DNA from 3 places in the Pseudoalteromonas sp. SWYJZ12 genome. Region 3 is predicted to be linked to each of the others. Evidence: predicted binding sites of a transcription regulator. Region 3 holds the regulator's gene; each other region holds the start of a gene.
The links. The regulator FliA, encoded in region 3, starts transcription of late flagellar genes. The targets are predictions, from matches to a motif close to CTAAAGNTNNNNNNNNNNNNGCCGATA.
Positions count from the first base shown of each region.

Region 1: I6F42_RS19465 (DUF5610 domain-containing protein) is a predicted target of FliA. The motif match lies at 2,557-2,583, and genes of this name have one in related genera.
Region 2: pomA (flagellar motor protein PomA) is a predicted target of FliA. The motif match lies at 1,730-1,756, and genes of this name have one in related genera.

Region 1 is NZ_JADYXH010000032.1:21,110-26,069, forward strand. It holds gene I6F42_RS19445 (thiol:disulfide interchange protein DsbA/DsbL) at 1-175, shown strand, start outside; gene I6F42_RS19450 (thiol:disulfide interchange protein DsbA/DsbL) at 192-830, shown strand; gene I6F42_RS19455 (DUF523 domain-containing protein) at 890-1,342, shown strand; gene trmA (tRNA (uridine(54)-C5)-methyltransferase TrmA) at 1,353-2,450, opposite strand; gene I6F42_RS19465 (DUF5610 domain-containing protein) at 2,613-3,752, shown strand; gene murI (glutamate racemase) at 3,818-4,618, shown strand; gene I6F42_RS19475 (RNA-binding protein) at 4,581-4,960, opposite strand, start outside.
Region 2 is NZ_JADYXH010000025.1:35,738-40,697, forward strand. It holds gene dxs (1-deoxy-D-xylulose-5-phosphate synthase) at 1-256, opposite strand, end outside; gene ispA ((2E,6E)-farnesyl diphosphate synthase) at 362-1,249, opposite strand; gene I6F42_RS18280 (exodeoxyribonuclease VII small subunit) at 1,252-1,494, opposite strand; gene pomA (flagellar motor protein PomA) at 1,816-2,583, shown strand; gene I6F42_RS18290 (flagellar motor protein MotB) at 2,586-3,506, shown strand; gene I6F42_RS18295 (hypothetical protein) at 3,659-4,147, shown strand; gene I6F42_RS18300 (DNA topoisomerase III) at 4,218-4,960, shown strand, end outside.
Region 3 is NZ_JADYXH010000006.1:225,468-230,427, reverse strand. It holds gene I6F42_RS10175 (protein phosphatase CheZ) at 1-334, opposite strand, end outside; gene cheY (chemotaxis response regulator CheY) at 352-735, opposite strand; gene I6F42_RS10165 (RNA polymerase sigma factor FliA) at 776-1,486, opposite strand; gene I6F42_RS10160 (MinD/ParA family protein) at 1,513-2,373, opposite strand; gene flhF (flagellar biosynthesis protein FlhF) at 2,366-3,847, opposite strand; gene flhA (flagellar biosynthesis protein FlhA) at 3,869-4,960, opposite strand, start outside.

The sequences.
Region 1 (4,960 bases), on a different contig from region 3:
GCCAGTTATTTCGGCTGAGCAAGCAATGCAAAACAAACAAAATAAATATTCAAAATTAGGCGCACTTACAGGTGTACCTACTTTTATTGTTAACGATAAATATAAAATAAACCTCAACACCATCAAAAATCAAAAAGAACTTGATGAGTTAGTAGCGTTTTTATTAGCACTATAAATTTCGGAGCATAATAATGATTAAATTAGTTAAAGCAGGTTTGCTTGCAGTACTACTTCCTATGGCGGCAACAAGCTTTGCAGCAACGTATGAAGAAGGCGTGCATTACGACGTTGTTTCTGAGCGCGCAACAAAAAAGCCAGAAATTAAAGAGTTTTTCTCATTTTACTGCCCTGCATGTAATAACATGGAAGCACTAATTGGTGAGTTTAAGCCTAAGCTTGATAAAAACGTTAAATTTAAAAAGAGCCATGTTGATTTTGTAGGTGTACGCGACCCAGAAAACCAACAGATGATGAGCCAAGCACTCGCTACTGCAGAAGTGCTTCCGCAAAAAGATAAAATTGTCTCTGCAATCTTTAATCATATTCATACAAAGCGCGCTAGTTTTAATGAGCTTGCAGATGTAAAAGATATATTTGTAGCGCAGGGCGTTGATGGCGATAAGTTTGATAAGCTGTTTAAAAGCTTTTCGGTACGTACGCTAAGCTCTAAAATGAAACGTGATCAAGACTACTTTAAAGAAAAAGGCGCACTACGTGGCGTCCCTACATTTATTGTAAATGGTAAGTATAAATTAAACCTAGGTCGTGAGTCGGGTATTACTGAACCAGAAGATATTAGCAAACTGATTAATTACTTAGCTAACAAGTAAGTTTAGCTAAAACTAAAAAAGCTCCTTAAGGAGCTTTTTTGCTTTATAAGGATATAGCGATGGAAAAAATATTAGTATCGAGTTGTTTGCTAGGACAGCCTGTTCGCTACGATGGTAGAGGACACGCAATTTTACATCCACAGATTAATTTGTGGCAAAAACAAAATAGGTTAATCGTGTTTTGTCCTGAGGTTGCTGGTGGACTTCCTACACCTAGATCCCCTGCTGAAATAATACAGGGGAGTGTAGTTACTAATTTAGGAGAAGATGTAACAGAGCAGTTTCAAATTGGAGCTAATAACGCGCTAGAACTCTGTAAAAAGAATCAAGTTCGTTTTGCTCTACTTAAAGAATCGAGCCCTTCTTGCGGGCGAAATACAATATATGATGGAAAGCATCGTGGAGTAAAAATCGAAGGACTAGGTTTAACTACAGCATTATTAATAAAGAATGGTATTCAAGTATTTAGTGAAGAGCAAATACCAGCACTTATCAAAGTACTGGTACTTTAATTTTAGCTTGTTATTTGCGCTGCAAGAAAACACCCGACTCAATGTGATGTGTATATGGGAACTGATCAAATATAGCAAAGCGCTTAACGTTGTGCGTACGTGTTAAGTGATCAAGGTCACGCTCAAGGGTTTCAGGATTACACGATATATAAATTATGTTTTCGTAATTAGCCACTAAGTCACACGTTAATTCATCCATGCCCGCGCGTGGTGGATCAACTAATATGGTTTGGCAGTCATAGCTTTTAAGGTCAATACCATCTAAACGAGAGAAAGTACGCTCGCCATTCATTGCTTGAGTAAACTCTTCACTAGACATACGAATAATATCTAGGTTCTCTACGTTGTTTTTAGCAATATTGTATTGAGCAGAATGAACAGATGATTTTGATATTTCTGTTGCTAATACTTTATTAAAACAGCCCGCTAACGCAATTGAAAAGTTACCGTTACCGCAATACAGTTCTAATAAATCATTTTTAAGTGGTTTACATAAATCTTGCGCCCACTCCAGCATATTAATATTTACTTTTGCATTAGGCTGAGTAAAGCTATTTTCTACTTGTTGATAAATAAGCTCTTGACCATTAACTGTTAAACGCTCAGTTACAAAGTCATCACCCAGCACTTCTTTTTGTTTGCGAGCACGACCGATAAAGTCAATTTTGTATTTACTGCTTAGTTTTTCTTTAAGCGCTTTAATTTCACTTAACCATTCATCATCAAGTGGTTTGTGATAAAGCAAGCTTACTAAAATTTCACCGCTTAGCGTGGATAGGTAATCGATTTGAAATAACTTACGACGTAATATTTCACAAGGCTTAAGATGCTCAATCATCACCTGCATTATTTCACCAACTAGAGGCGCTGCTGGATCAAATGTATCAACACGGATTTTTTCTTTTGTTTGTTGATCAAACATAATGTGAAACAGATCGTCACCGTCGTGCCATACTCTAAATTCAGCACGTTGGCGGTAGTTAGTTGGCTCTGAGCTAAATACTTCTAGTTGCTCCACACCAAAACGTTGGAATTGTGCACTAATACGCTGCTCTTTTTCACTTAACTGCGTTTGGTACTGTGTGGTATCTATTTTAATAACTGCCATTAACGCTACTACCTTATCTAAGATCTGTTTATCGGCGCTATTGTAGGGAGCGCTGCGTATTTGTCTAGTTTTGGCTAGCATTTATGCTGTTTTATTGAACATTGTACTTTAGTTTTTATTGTTATAGCCGATAATAAACTACGCACGCTTAGGAGACGAATCATGAAAATAGGTAATTATGGCTTTACGCCAAACAACAACATCAATAAATTCAATAATAAAGCTGATATACAGCAACCTACAATTACGTCTCCTCAAGATAGCTATCAACAACGAGGCCGAGAGTTGGCCGCAAAGGTGCTTGGCGATAAAATGGCTGAGCAGCTTGGATTGCCTATCGCAGAAAAAAAAGCAGATAAACCACTATTTGATTTTGATGAAATAGTAAAAAACGTACTCGATTTTGTAAGTAGTGCTGTTAATAAAGCAAAAGCTAACGGCGCTGATGACGAAAAGCTCAAAGATATGTTAGGCGACGCGCGCAAAGGAGTCCAAATAGGGATTGACGACGCTGTTGATGAACTCAAAGGTACAGGCGTATTTAATGATGACATGGAAGAGGGGATTAATAAGTCCAAAGAGGGAATTTACAATGGGCTCGATAAGTTTGAAGAGTCGTTATTTAACCCACAACCTGCCAGCGTAAATATAAGCCAGGCTCAATATGTCAGTATGACGAGTAATGCAGAGTATAAATTTACCACCGCAGAAGGTGACGAGGTAAGTATTAGCTTTGCAGATGCATTTGAATCTCAGTCGGCAAGTGGCTATCAGCAAAACAATAATGGCGAGTCGTTTGCAAGCTCATCATCGCAATCTCGACAGGTATCATTTTCGATGTCGGTTAATGGTGACTTAAATGAGCAAGAGCAAGAAGCTATTAATGTAATGATGGAAGACTTACAAGATTTAAGTAAAACCTTTTTTGGTGGTGCTTTAGATGAAGCATTTGAACAAGCGCAAGAGCTGAGTTTAGACAGCGATCAGCTGGTGGCTTTTTCTATGGATTTACGCCAAACAAAAACAATAGCAACAGTTAAAAGCTATGAAGAATATAGACCAGCACCAGAAAAACAAGTAGCGGAGGGTTTAGCTCCTTTTAATGACGACCTTAAAAATGCTTTTGAAAAAGCGGGTGAGCTTGGATTACAAAATCAGCTAGCTGGCATTCTCCAATGGTTAAATCAAGATCAGGAGCAAATAGATAAGTTAGTAGATTACACAAAGTCTATGTTCGAAAACCTTAATCAGTTAAATTCGGCAGCCGACAGGCTTACTGATTTAGAAACCACGCAAAGTTAAACTACTTTCTTTTATAAATACCTCATGGCAAACTGCCGTTCTTAAAGTAAAGTGGGAACGGTAGTTTGTCAGCGCATATAATGGTCTTTGATTCAGGTATTGGTGGAACTACTGTACTTGAGCATATAAAGCAAAGTATCCCCAATGCTCAGTACAGTTATTTTATGGATAATGCATTACTACCTTATGGTGCTCAATCTCAAAAAACCATCATTAACCGATTATGCTCACTTATTCATTTCATCAAAGCTAATACGCTTAACGTTGATTTAATTGTAATAGCGTGTAATACCGCTTCTACATCTGCACTTAGCGCTGTTCGCCAAATGACAGATATTCCTATAGTAGGTGTTGTGCCAGCAATAAAGCCTGCGGCAGAGTTAACACGTTCAAATCATATTGGCTTATTAGCCACACCGGCAACGGTCGCCAGTTCATACACTAAAACATTAATTACTGAGCATGCACGTAATGTAACCGTTAATCTATATAGCAGTGTGGAGTTAGTAACTTTAGCTGAGCAATACTTTTTTACAGAGTCTTTGGATACAAACAAGTTGCATCAAGTGCTTGATGACCTACATATAGATAAAACTATAGATGTACTTGTATTAGGATGTACGCACTTTCCAATATTAGCAGAGCCTATTAGTCAGTATTTTGAAGGGAATGTAAAATTACTTGATTCAGGTGTAGCGATAGCAAACAGAGTCAACTACTTACTTAACCAACTTAACTTGTGTGTGAATAAACTAACAGACATAAAAAAGCCGCTGCAATATTATGCAACGGCTGATGTGTTTAGCAATAAGCTAGCGGTAAAGCTAGTTACACTGACTGATCCGTCTCAGTACGTAGAGCATTAGAATCATCTTCTTGTTTTTGTTTTGCTTCACGTACCTTTAAAGTACGTTGTTGGAACTCGCTATCGTTCAAGTTAGCAATTGCATTGTCTGCATCAGCTTGCGCCATTTCAACAAAACCAAAGCCACGACGCTTGCCAGTATTCTTATCCTTTAATAAACGAACATTGAATACTTTGCCTTGTTCTTCAAATAATGCACGAACCACACCTTCGTTCGCACGATAAGGAAGGTTACCAACATAAAGCGTTTTTGTTTTAACTTCAGCTTCTTCAGTCACATCAGATGACATTGCAGCAATAGCAATCGCACCTATTAATAAACCAGCACCAAATAGTAATGCAG
Region 2 (4,960 bases), on a different contig from region 3:
TATGCGGATAAGCTTGATGACCCACATCCCAAACTAGGCGATCGTCTGGAGTGTTATAAACATAATGCAGGGCAACGGTTAGTTCAACCGTCCCTAAACCAGACGCTAGATGACCGCTACTTTGCGATACTGAGTTGAGTAAATAATCGCGCAGCTCATTGCTAAATGCAGGGAGTTTGTCTTGCGCTAAGTCACGCAATTGGGCTGGCTCGTCAACCAAATTAAGTAATGGATACTTGCTACTATCAAGTGTCATGGTTTTATATATATCCTTCGCTAACATTAATTAATTCAAAGCTTTTACGAATAATTAATGTTGAGTAATAATGTCAGTGCTAATTGCAATACGTATGAGCAAAAATTAGTGGTCACGCTCAATTAGATAATTTGCTAGCGACGCAAGAAGTGTTGTGTCAGCATCTATATTTGCTAACGCTTCATGGGCTTGTTGTATTAAATTCTGCGCCTTTTCTTTAGCGCCTAGCATACCTAATAACGCCGGATATGTCGCTTTATTCGCGGCAATATCGGAGCCTTGTGGCTTTCCTAAAATAACTGTATCGCCTTCAACATCTAAAATGTCGTCGTGTACTTGAAATGCTAGCCCTATAGCATACCCAAAAACACTTAAATTTTCTAAGGTTTGTTGATCAGCCTTTTCACTGCACAGTGCACCAAGTGTAATTGCACAATTAATTAAAGCTCCGGTTTTTAACTTATGTATTCGCTCAAGCTCTTGTACGGTAATTACTTTATCTGTTGCTGCTATGTCAAGGCCTTGTCCGCCAACCATACCCTCAAGGCCTGATGCGTGGGCAAGTGTAGCAATCATTTTTACTTGTGTTTGCGATGAGCATGCAAATTTGTGATTCGCAATAAACTCAAAAGCAAGAGTTTGAAGAGCATCACCGGCTAAAATTGCATTTGCCTCGCCAAACTCTATATGACAAGTAGGGCGTCCACGGCGTAAATCGTCGTCATCCATTGCCGGCAAGTCATCATGAACTAACGAATAGCTATGAATGCACTCAATTGCAGCAGCAAGTACGTTTAAGTCTTGATGGTTTGCGCCGAGCATTTTACCTGTGGCATAAACTAAAAATGGACGTAACCTTTTACCGCCATTAAATAATCCATACTGGGTGGCGTTCTTTACCGTTTCTTCTGTATCGAGAGGCTGGTTAAAATGCTGTTGTAAGGTCGCTACTACATCTTTTTGAGCACGTTCAATATGATTTTTTATGCTCACAGCTATTCCATATCATTATCAAAGTTTGTAAGTACTGACTTTTCGCCATTCCCCATCAAAATTGATACTTTTTGTTCTGCTTGCTGTAATTTCCTTGATGAAGCACTTGCTAATGCAATTCCACGTTCAAATTGCTTTAACGATTGCTCAAGCGATAAGTCACCTTGTTCCATGTCACTAACGATTGTAGATAATTCTTCTAGTGCTTGTTCGAAACTTAAGTTTTCAGGTTTTTTAGTCGCCATCTTTATTTCAGCTTACATAATAAATTTAGGGGTCAATTTTAGGGGGAATGCTAAACTAGGTCAAAGGATGATATTGGTTTTTTACCTTTATAACGTTAAATTATATTTCAAGTGCATTAATAAAGCCTTAATAGCGGTCTGTTGGTTTAATAAATCAATTGATAATTAGGTAGCCCTTATAACTTGATCTAAGATAGTGCTAAAGGCTGCTTTTTATGTTTATTTATAAAAATGGCTTAAGCAATTCAATATGTTGCCGATAAGCAGTTAATAATAAAAGTTTATGATAAGGCCATTAAGCATGAAACTTCTGGAGGAAATGTGGATTTAGCAACCATAATCGGGATCCTAGGCGCAATTGGCTTAATTGTCATGTCTATGTTTATGAGTAGTAGCGGTGAAATGGCTATGTTTTACAATACCCCGTCTGTGGTTATTGTATTTGGTGGTTCACTCTTTATTGTTTTATCAAACTTCACTATGTCGCAATTTTTGGGGATAGGTAAAGTTGTTGCCAAAGCGTTTATGTTTAAAATCGAAACGCCAGAAATACTTATCGAAAAAGCAGTAGAACTTGCGGATTCAGCTCGTAAAGGCGGTTTTTTAGCACTCGAAGAAGCTGAAATTCCAAACCCCTTTATGCGCAAAGGCGTCGATATGCTCGTTGATGGCCACGACGCAGATGTAGTTCGCGCTACACTTCAAAAAGATATTTCTCTAACCACGACTCGCCATGAATTGGGCGCGGGTTTATTTAAGTCGTTAGCTGATATAGGGCCTGCAATGGGTATGATTGGTACTCTAATTGGTTTGGTTGCAATGTTGTCTAACATGGATGACCCAAAGGCAATTGGTCCGGCAATGGCAGTAGCACTATTAACAACTTTATATGGCGCGTTTTTAGCCAATGTTGTGGCAATTCCTATTCAGGTAAAACTTGAACTGCGTAAAGACGAGGAAGCGATGAATCAGCGTTTAATTTTGGATGCTATTTTAGGTATACAAGATGGTCAAAATCCAAAAGTAATCGAAGGTATTTTGAAAAATTACTTAGCTGAATCTAAACGCAAAGTAGATACCGAGGAGTAACTATGTCTGATCAAGAGTGCAAATGTCCACCACCAGGTCTACCTGCATGGATGGGAACGTTTGCCGATTTAATGTCACTGTTAATGTGCTTTTTTGTACTCTTGCTCGCGTTTTCAGAAATGGATGTACTTAAGTTTAAACAAATTGCGGGCTCTATGAAGTTTGCTTTTGGTGTGCAGAATAAAATTGAAGTAAAAGACATCCCTAAAGGGACCTCTGTTATTGCCATGGAGTTTACCCCAGGCAAACCAGAGCCAACCCCAATAGAAACCATTCAGCAGCAAACAGTCGAAATGACTCAACAAATGTTAGAGTTTCAGGCTGGCGATGAAAGCTCAGCAGGCGGCAGGCAAGAACAGCGCGGGGATAAACGCGGTGGCGAATCTCGTAGTACCTCACAAGAAGAATCTTCTGAGCAAGCAACTTCAGCAGCCGATCAGGAGCAAACTAACGAGCTTGTTAAAAAGATAGCGCAGCAGCTTGAAAAGCAAATAATCGATGGCGCAATTGAGCTTGAGTCTTTAGGGCAGCAAATAATTATTCGCATTAGAGAGAATGGTTCATTTCCTTCAGGTAGTGCATTTTTACAACCTAAGTTTAAACCTATAATTCAAGATATCGGTGTGCTGTTAAAAGATGTACCCGGTGAAATAACAGTATCTGGCCATACAGATGATTTTCAGGTATCGAATGAGTTATATATTAATAATTGGGACCTATCATCAAAGCGTGCTGTAGCCGTCGCAAGTGAACTGCAAAAAGTCCAAGGATTTGATAAAACCCGAATGATGGTGGTTGGTCGAGCTGAAACACGACCACTTGTACCGAATGACACCGATGAAGATCGCCGCAGGAATCGCCGAGTAGAAATATCTATATTACAAGGTAAAGCAAAAGAGTCAGCTCCTATAGATGTAAGATAACTTTTATTGGCAAACACACTTATTTATCATAAAGTATGCTTTCTTTAACAAATGTAACGGAATAGTTTATGAAAAAGGTCGATAAGTTTAGTCATATGCCAGGAAATGGCGGTGGTAATGACGATGATGAAAAAAAAACTTGATTAACTCTAATGCCTGAATGGTTTTTAAAGACTATATTGATATTAGATACTAGTTGGGTGTTTATTTTAAGCCCTGCTATTTTCATCTTTTATTTTAGAAAAGATTATTTGGCCCTGCGTTTCGCTTTAATTACAGCCGCTTTTTTTTTATATGGAACCATTATTCATCCTTACTTGAAAGAGTTTGATAATGGGATTTATGTTTATCGATACCTTGTTTGGGCCCTTAATGATATTGCTTGGATGGCACTCATCGCATATCTGGGTTTAAAAGATAAGGTTTATTTATGGCAATGCGTATTAGGTCAATTGGTTGTTATTATGGCACCAATTTTACAGCTATTTAGATTAGTCGACCGCCATTTATGGGATCTTTCTTATAGTACATACATTTATAAAACCTTATTGCCATTTATTAATATAGGCACCGTTGTTGTTTGTTATCTTCCGCTTATTTATATTTTAACAAAAGACAAAAAAAGCCCAGCTAGCCAATAGTTACAAAAAGTTCCCTCCTTTAAAATAGCTGTGCTAGACTACTGTTTATATAAACAGTGATGAGCAGGCTATGAAACTCTACATTGCAGAAAAACCTTCACTTGGACGCGCTATTGCTGATGCGTTACCAAAACCACATAAAAAATATGATGGTTATATAGAAGTCGCTAATGGCGATTGTGTATCGTGGTGTATTGGACATTTGCTAGAACAAGCAGAACCCGATGATTACGATGAGCGCTTTAAAAAGTGGCAGTTTGAACACTTACCTATAATACCTGAACAGTGGAAGTTAAAAGCCAAAACCAAAACTCGCAAACAGCTCACTGTTTTAAAAAAATTAATTAAACAAGCCTCGCAACTTATTCACGCTGGCGATCCAGACCGTGAAGGCCAGCTACTAGTCGATCAAGTAATTGAAGAAGCTAAAATAAGTCAGGCTAAAAAGCAGAGTACGCAACGTTTACTCATTAGTGATTTAAACTTATCGGCGGTAAAAAAATCACTGGGTACTATGCGTTCTAATCGAGATTTTATTCCGCTAAGTGTATCTGCTTTAGCGCGCTCTCGTGCTGATTGGCTATTTGGTATGAATTTAACACGTGCATACACACTAGCTGGGCAAAAAGCAGGGTTTGGTAATGTGCTTTCGGTAGGGCGAGTACAAACCCCTATTTTAGGTCTTGTTGTTAATAGAGATAACGAAATAGCACACTTTGTATCTAAGCCTTTTTACGATGTACTGGCGCATTTACTTACTCCAGATAACCAGCCATTCATAGCTAAGTGGGTTCCTAGTAAAGCATGTGAGCC
Region 3 (4,960 bases):
CTAATTGCTGGGCTATAGGTAAACTAGCCTCAACAGCATCCATTGTTTTATTAGCCGCATTTTCTGTCATTTCTATAACATAATTAAGCCGCTTTTTAGCATCTGGAATAGCATCTGTTGTTAAATCTGTTAAACGAGTATCAAGATCAAAGCTTTTAAGTGCTTCGTGCAATTGACGGGTCAACTTTCCAACTTCAGCAAATAATTCAGACTGCTCTTGCGAGGCAGTCTCTAAAATTAACTGATTTGCTTTATCTTGCTCATCATTTTCTAAAAAAATAACGAGCTGTCGAGCTTGTTCTAACGTTATTTGAGGCGCAGCTGGTGCTGGCATAAGCCTCTCCCCCATCATTAGCCTAAGCGTTCAAATACTTTTTCTAACTTAGTTTTTAATGTTCCAGCCGTAAAAGGCTTAACAATATAACCATTAACGCCAGCTTGCGCTGCAGCTATTATTTGTTCTTTTTTAGCTTCTGCCGTTACCATTAATACAGGGATATGTTTTAACTTATCATCTGCACGAATTGCTCTTAAAAGGTCAATACCTTGCATTCCCGGCATATTCCAATCAGTAACTACAAAATCAAACACTTGATTTTGCAACATAGGCAAAGCTGTTGACCCGTCATCAGCTTCTTGAACGTTAGTGAAACCTAAATCACGTAACAGGTTTTTTATAATGCGTCTCATCGTTGAAAAATCATCGACTACAAGAATTTTCATGTTTTTATCCAAAACATCCCCCAGTGAGGTATTAACCTTTGTTTGCTTACTACTAATTTATCCAGTCATTGATTTTAGCTTTAAGCTTAATCATCGCCTGACCATGTATCTGACTTACACGCGATTCACTTACATCGAGTATATGTCCTATTTCTTTTAAATTCATTTCATCGTTATAGTATAAAGAAAGTACCATTGCATCACGCTCTGGTAATGACTTAATTGCACTTAGCAAAGACTCATTAAACCGATCATTTTTAACATTATTAAAAGGTTTATCTTGCGCTAAATCTTGGCCTACGGGAGTTATAACATCCTCATCAACACCAAGGTCTTCAATACCTAGTATTTTACTCGCATTCACATCATTTAAAATATGATGGTACTCATTGAGTGAAATTTCAAGTTTTTCAGCAACTTCTGTATCTGTTGGTTCGCGATTAAGACTACTTTCGAGTCCTGTAATTGCTTCTGCAACTTGCCGGCTTTTGCGATGTACTGAACGAGGAGCCCAATCACCACGGCGCATTTCATCAAGCATGGCACCGCGAATACGAATACCTGCAAAGGTTTCAAAGCTTGCGCCCTTAGTTGCATCGAAGTTTTTTGAAGCTTCTATTAAACCTATCATTCCTGATTGAATTAAATCATCAAGCTGAACGCTAGGTGGTAATCGAGCAATTAGATGACATGCCACTTTTTTGACAAGTGATGCATGTTTCTCAACAATCACATTTAAGTTTTGTGTTGATTGATATCCCATAGCTCTATTCACCAATATTGTCATAATTAACCGTTTACTAGTTTCTCAATGAAAAACTCTAAATGCCCAGATGGTTGGTTTGGTATTGGCCATTTAACTGCTTTGGTTGCCAGCGCTTTAAACGCGAGAGCGGCTGGCGAATTAGGAAAGAGCTCTACTATTACTTTTTGACGACGCGTTGCTTTGCGCATATTTTCATCATAGGGAACCGTTGCTACTAGCTCCATTGACACATCTAAAAAGCGATCGGTAACTTTAGATAGTTTTGCAAACAATTCAGTACCTTCACGCATACTGCGGACCATATTTGCAACAATTTTGAACTTATAAACACCATGCTCGCGGCTTAATACTTTAATAAGTGCGTAAGCATCGGTTATTGATGTTGGTTCATCGCACACTACAACCATTACATCTTGTGCTGCTCGTGAGAAGCTTAGCACCATGTCTGAAATACCAGCGGCTGTATCTACAATTAAAATATCGAATTCGGTATTCAATTCGCTAAACGCACGAATTAGTCCAGCATGCTCCGATGGTGATAACTCAACCATACTTTGCGAACCCGATGTAGCGGGTACAATTTTAATACCAGCAGGACCTTCAACTAAAATTTCGTCAAGCTCACATTCACCAGACAAAACGTGTGACAAATTACGCTCTACACGTAAACCAAGCATCACATCACAATTTGCCAAACCTAAGTCAGCATCCAGTACTAGTACTCTATTACCTTGCTGCCCTAGTGCTATAGCAGTATTTAGAGAAACATTTGTTTTCCCCACCCCACCTTTACCACCGGTTACAGCGATAACTTTAACGCCGTTGTTATTGTTTTGACTCATTTTGCGCAGGCCGCTTGCTTGATCTAATACTGTGTTAATCATACATCCCTACTGTACTTGGCGCCACTGCTTGATGCCTTGAATGTTGTGCTTTTGTTCTTTTTAAATATAATTGCTCAGCCTTTTTCACTAGTTTTTCAGCATTTGCAACACGAATATCTTCTGGTACTCGTTGTCCATTAGTAAGATACCCTATTGGAAGGCGATTTTGAATCGCAATACTAATAATCTCACCCAAACTTAATGATTCATCCAACTTGGTAAAAATACAACCACTTAACTGTACTTTTTTAAAGTGGCGTACAGTTTCTTGTAGTACATTAATTTGCGCTGTGGCACTGAGTACTAAGTAGCTGCGAATATCCACACGCTGGTTGCGCATTAACGTATTTAACTGCTCAGTTAAGCGTAAATCTCGCTGGCTCATACCTGCCGTATCAATTAACACTAGACGTTTATTTCGTAAATGATATAAAACTTCAGCTAACTCATTAGCATCTTTAACTTGTTTTACACCACAACCAATAATACGACCGTAAGTTGCAAGCTGCTCATAAGCACCAATTCTGTACGTATCAGTGGTTATTAAGGCAACTTTATCGGCGCCATACTTTTGTGCACCTAGAGCTGCAAGCTTAGCAACTGTCGTGGTTTTGCCCACACCTGTTGGACCCACTAACGCATATACACCACCTTGGCGAAGTATTTCGTTATTGGTTGTTTGCATTTGATCTTCAACCATTGTTAGCAATGCTTTCCAGCCTTGCTGACGAGACACGTCGTCAGGTACGAAACATGCCATTTGTTGCGCGACTTCTTTATCAATACCCATACCGACTAAACGGTCAACCATGCACGCACGCGTTGGATCGCGACGCGCCATATCTTGTTGCATTAAACCTGATACTTGATGTTCAAGTAACTGACGAATCGCGTTCATTTCTTCACGCATTGTTGTCATTTCTTCGCTTTCATTATTTTTATTTTGTGGGCGAGCAGTTACCGGGCTATCTAAATCATCAAAATCGCGGTCTAAATCATCAAAACCTAAACTATCGGCTTGAGTTTGTGGGCGAACTGGCGCTGCACTTTCAGGAATAAACATATTTTTAGTACGCGGCTGCGCAGCCGGCTCTTGATAGTTATCGGTAGTATCAATACCCGATTGTGAAAACATAGAAGCAAGTTCAGGGGAGCGAGGACGCGGTGATTGTCGCTCTAGTAATGCTTGTAAGCTGTCAGCAACCTTTGCTTGTGGCTCAGGCTTAGCACGCTGTGGCTCTGGTCTTACAAAGTTATGCATGCTTTGCTGTGGCGCTTGAGCACGAGGCTCAGCATTACGTTGTGGTTGCGCTGCTACTTTAGGGGCTGCTTTGTCATAATCAACTGCCGCTACAATTTCTACACCGTTAGCCAGCTTCTTATTTGACATAATAACCGCATCAACACCTAATTCATCTTTAACTTCTTTAAGTGCTGTGCGCATATCTTTAGCAAAAAAACGTTTAATTTTCATGATTCAACCCCTGTTAAAATCTTATTGTTGCCCTACAGAGCTAACAATCTTTATCTGTCTTTCATCTGGTACCTCTTGATAAGACATCACTCTCAATCCTGGAATGGTGTACTTAACAAAACGAGATAACACAGTGCGTAACATTCCTGACGTTAGCAATATAGAAGGTTCACCGGCCATTTCTTGATTTTGATGCGCTTGTGTTAATGACACTTGAAGTCGCTCTGCAAGTCCTGGCTCAATACCGGCACCTTCATCACCTGCATTTTGTAATGACTGATGCAACATCTGTTCCAACTCAGGCGCCAAGGTTATGACAGGAATTTCTGATGACATTCCCACCGCATCTTGAACAATTAATCTACGCAGGGAAATACGCACTGCAGCCGTTAATACATCAGGGTCTTGGCTACGCGGACCATATTCAACAAGGGTTTGAACAATTGAGCGCATATCGCGAATAGCTACACCTTCATTCAATAAATTTTGCAGTACTTTTACAATTGCAGTTAATGGCAACACATCAGGTACTAGTCCTTCTACTAAGCGAGGATGGCTTTTAGCAAGCATATCAAGCAGGTTTTGAACTTCTTCATGCCCTAGTAGCAACGCCGCACTGTTAGTTAATAACTGGCTAATATGAGTGGCAACTACCGTGGCTGAATCTACAACGGTATAACCTAGTGATTGCGCTTCATCTTTTTGATCAGGCTTGATCCATACTGCATCAAGGCCAAACGCAGGATCTTTAGTTTCAACCCCTTTAATAGGACCAAATACTTGCCCTGGGTTAATCGCTAGCTCGTCGCCATGTTTAAGTTCGCTTTCACCGGTTGAAACACCCATTAACGTTATTCTGTAAGCATTCGGATCAAGCTCTAAATTATCGCGAATATGAACAGGTGGTACTAAAAAACCAAGTTCTTGAGAAAGCTTTTTACGTACACCTTTAATACGATTAAGTAGCTCACCACCTTGAGATTGATCTACCAACGGAATTAATCTGTAACCTACTTCTAGGCCAATTACGTCAACCTGCTGAACATCATCCCAACCAAGTTCTTTTTGCTCTTGTTTATTGGCAATACCTGTTGCAGCGCTTCCGCCACTGGC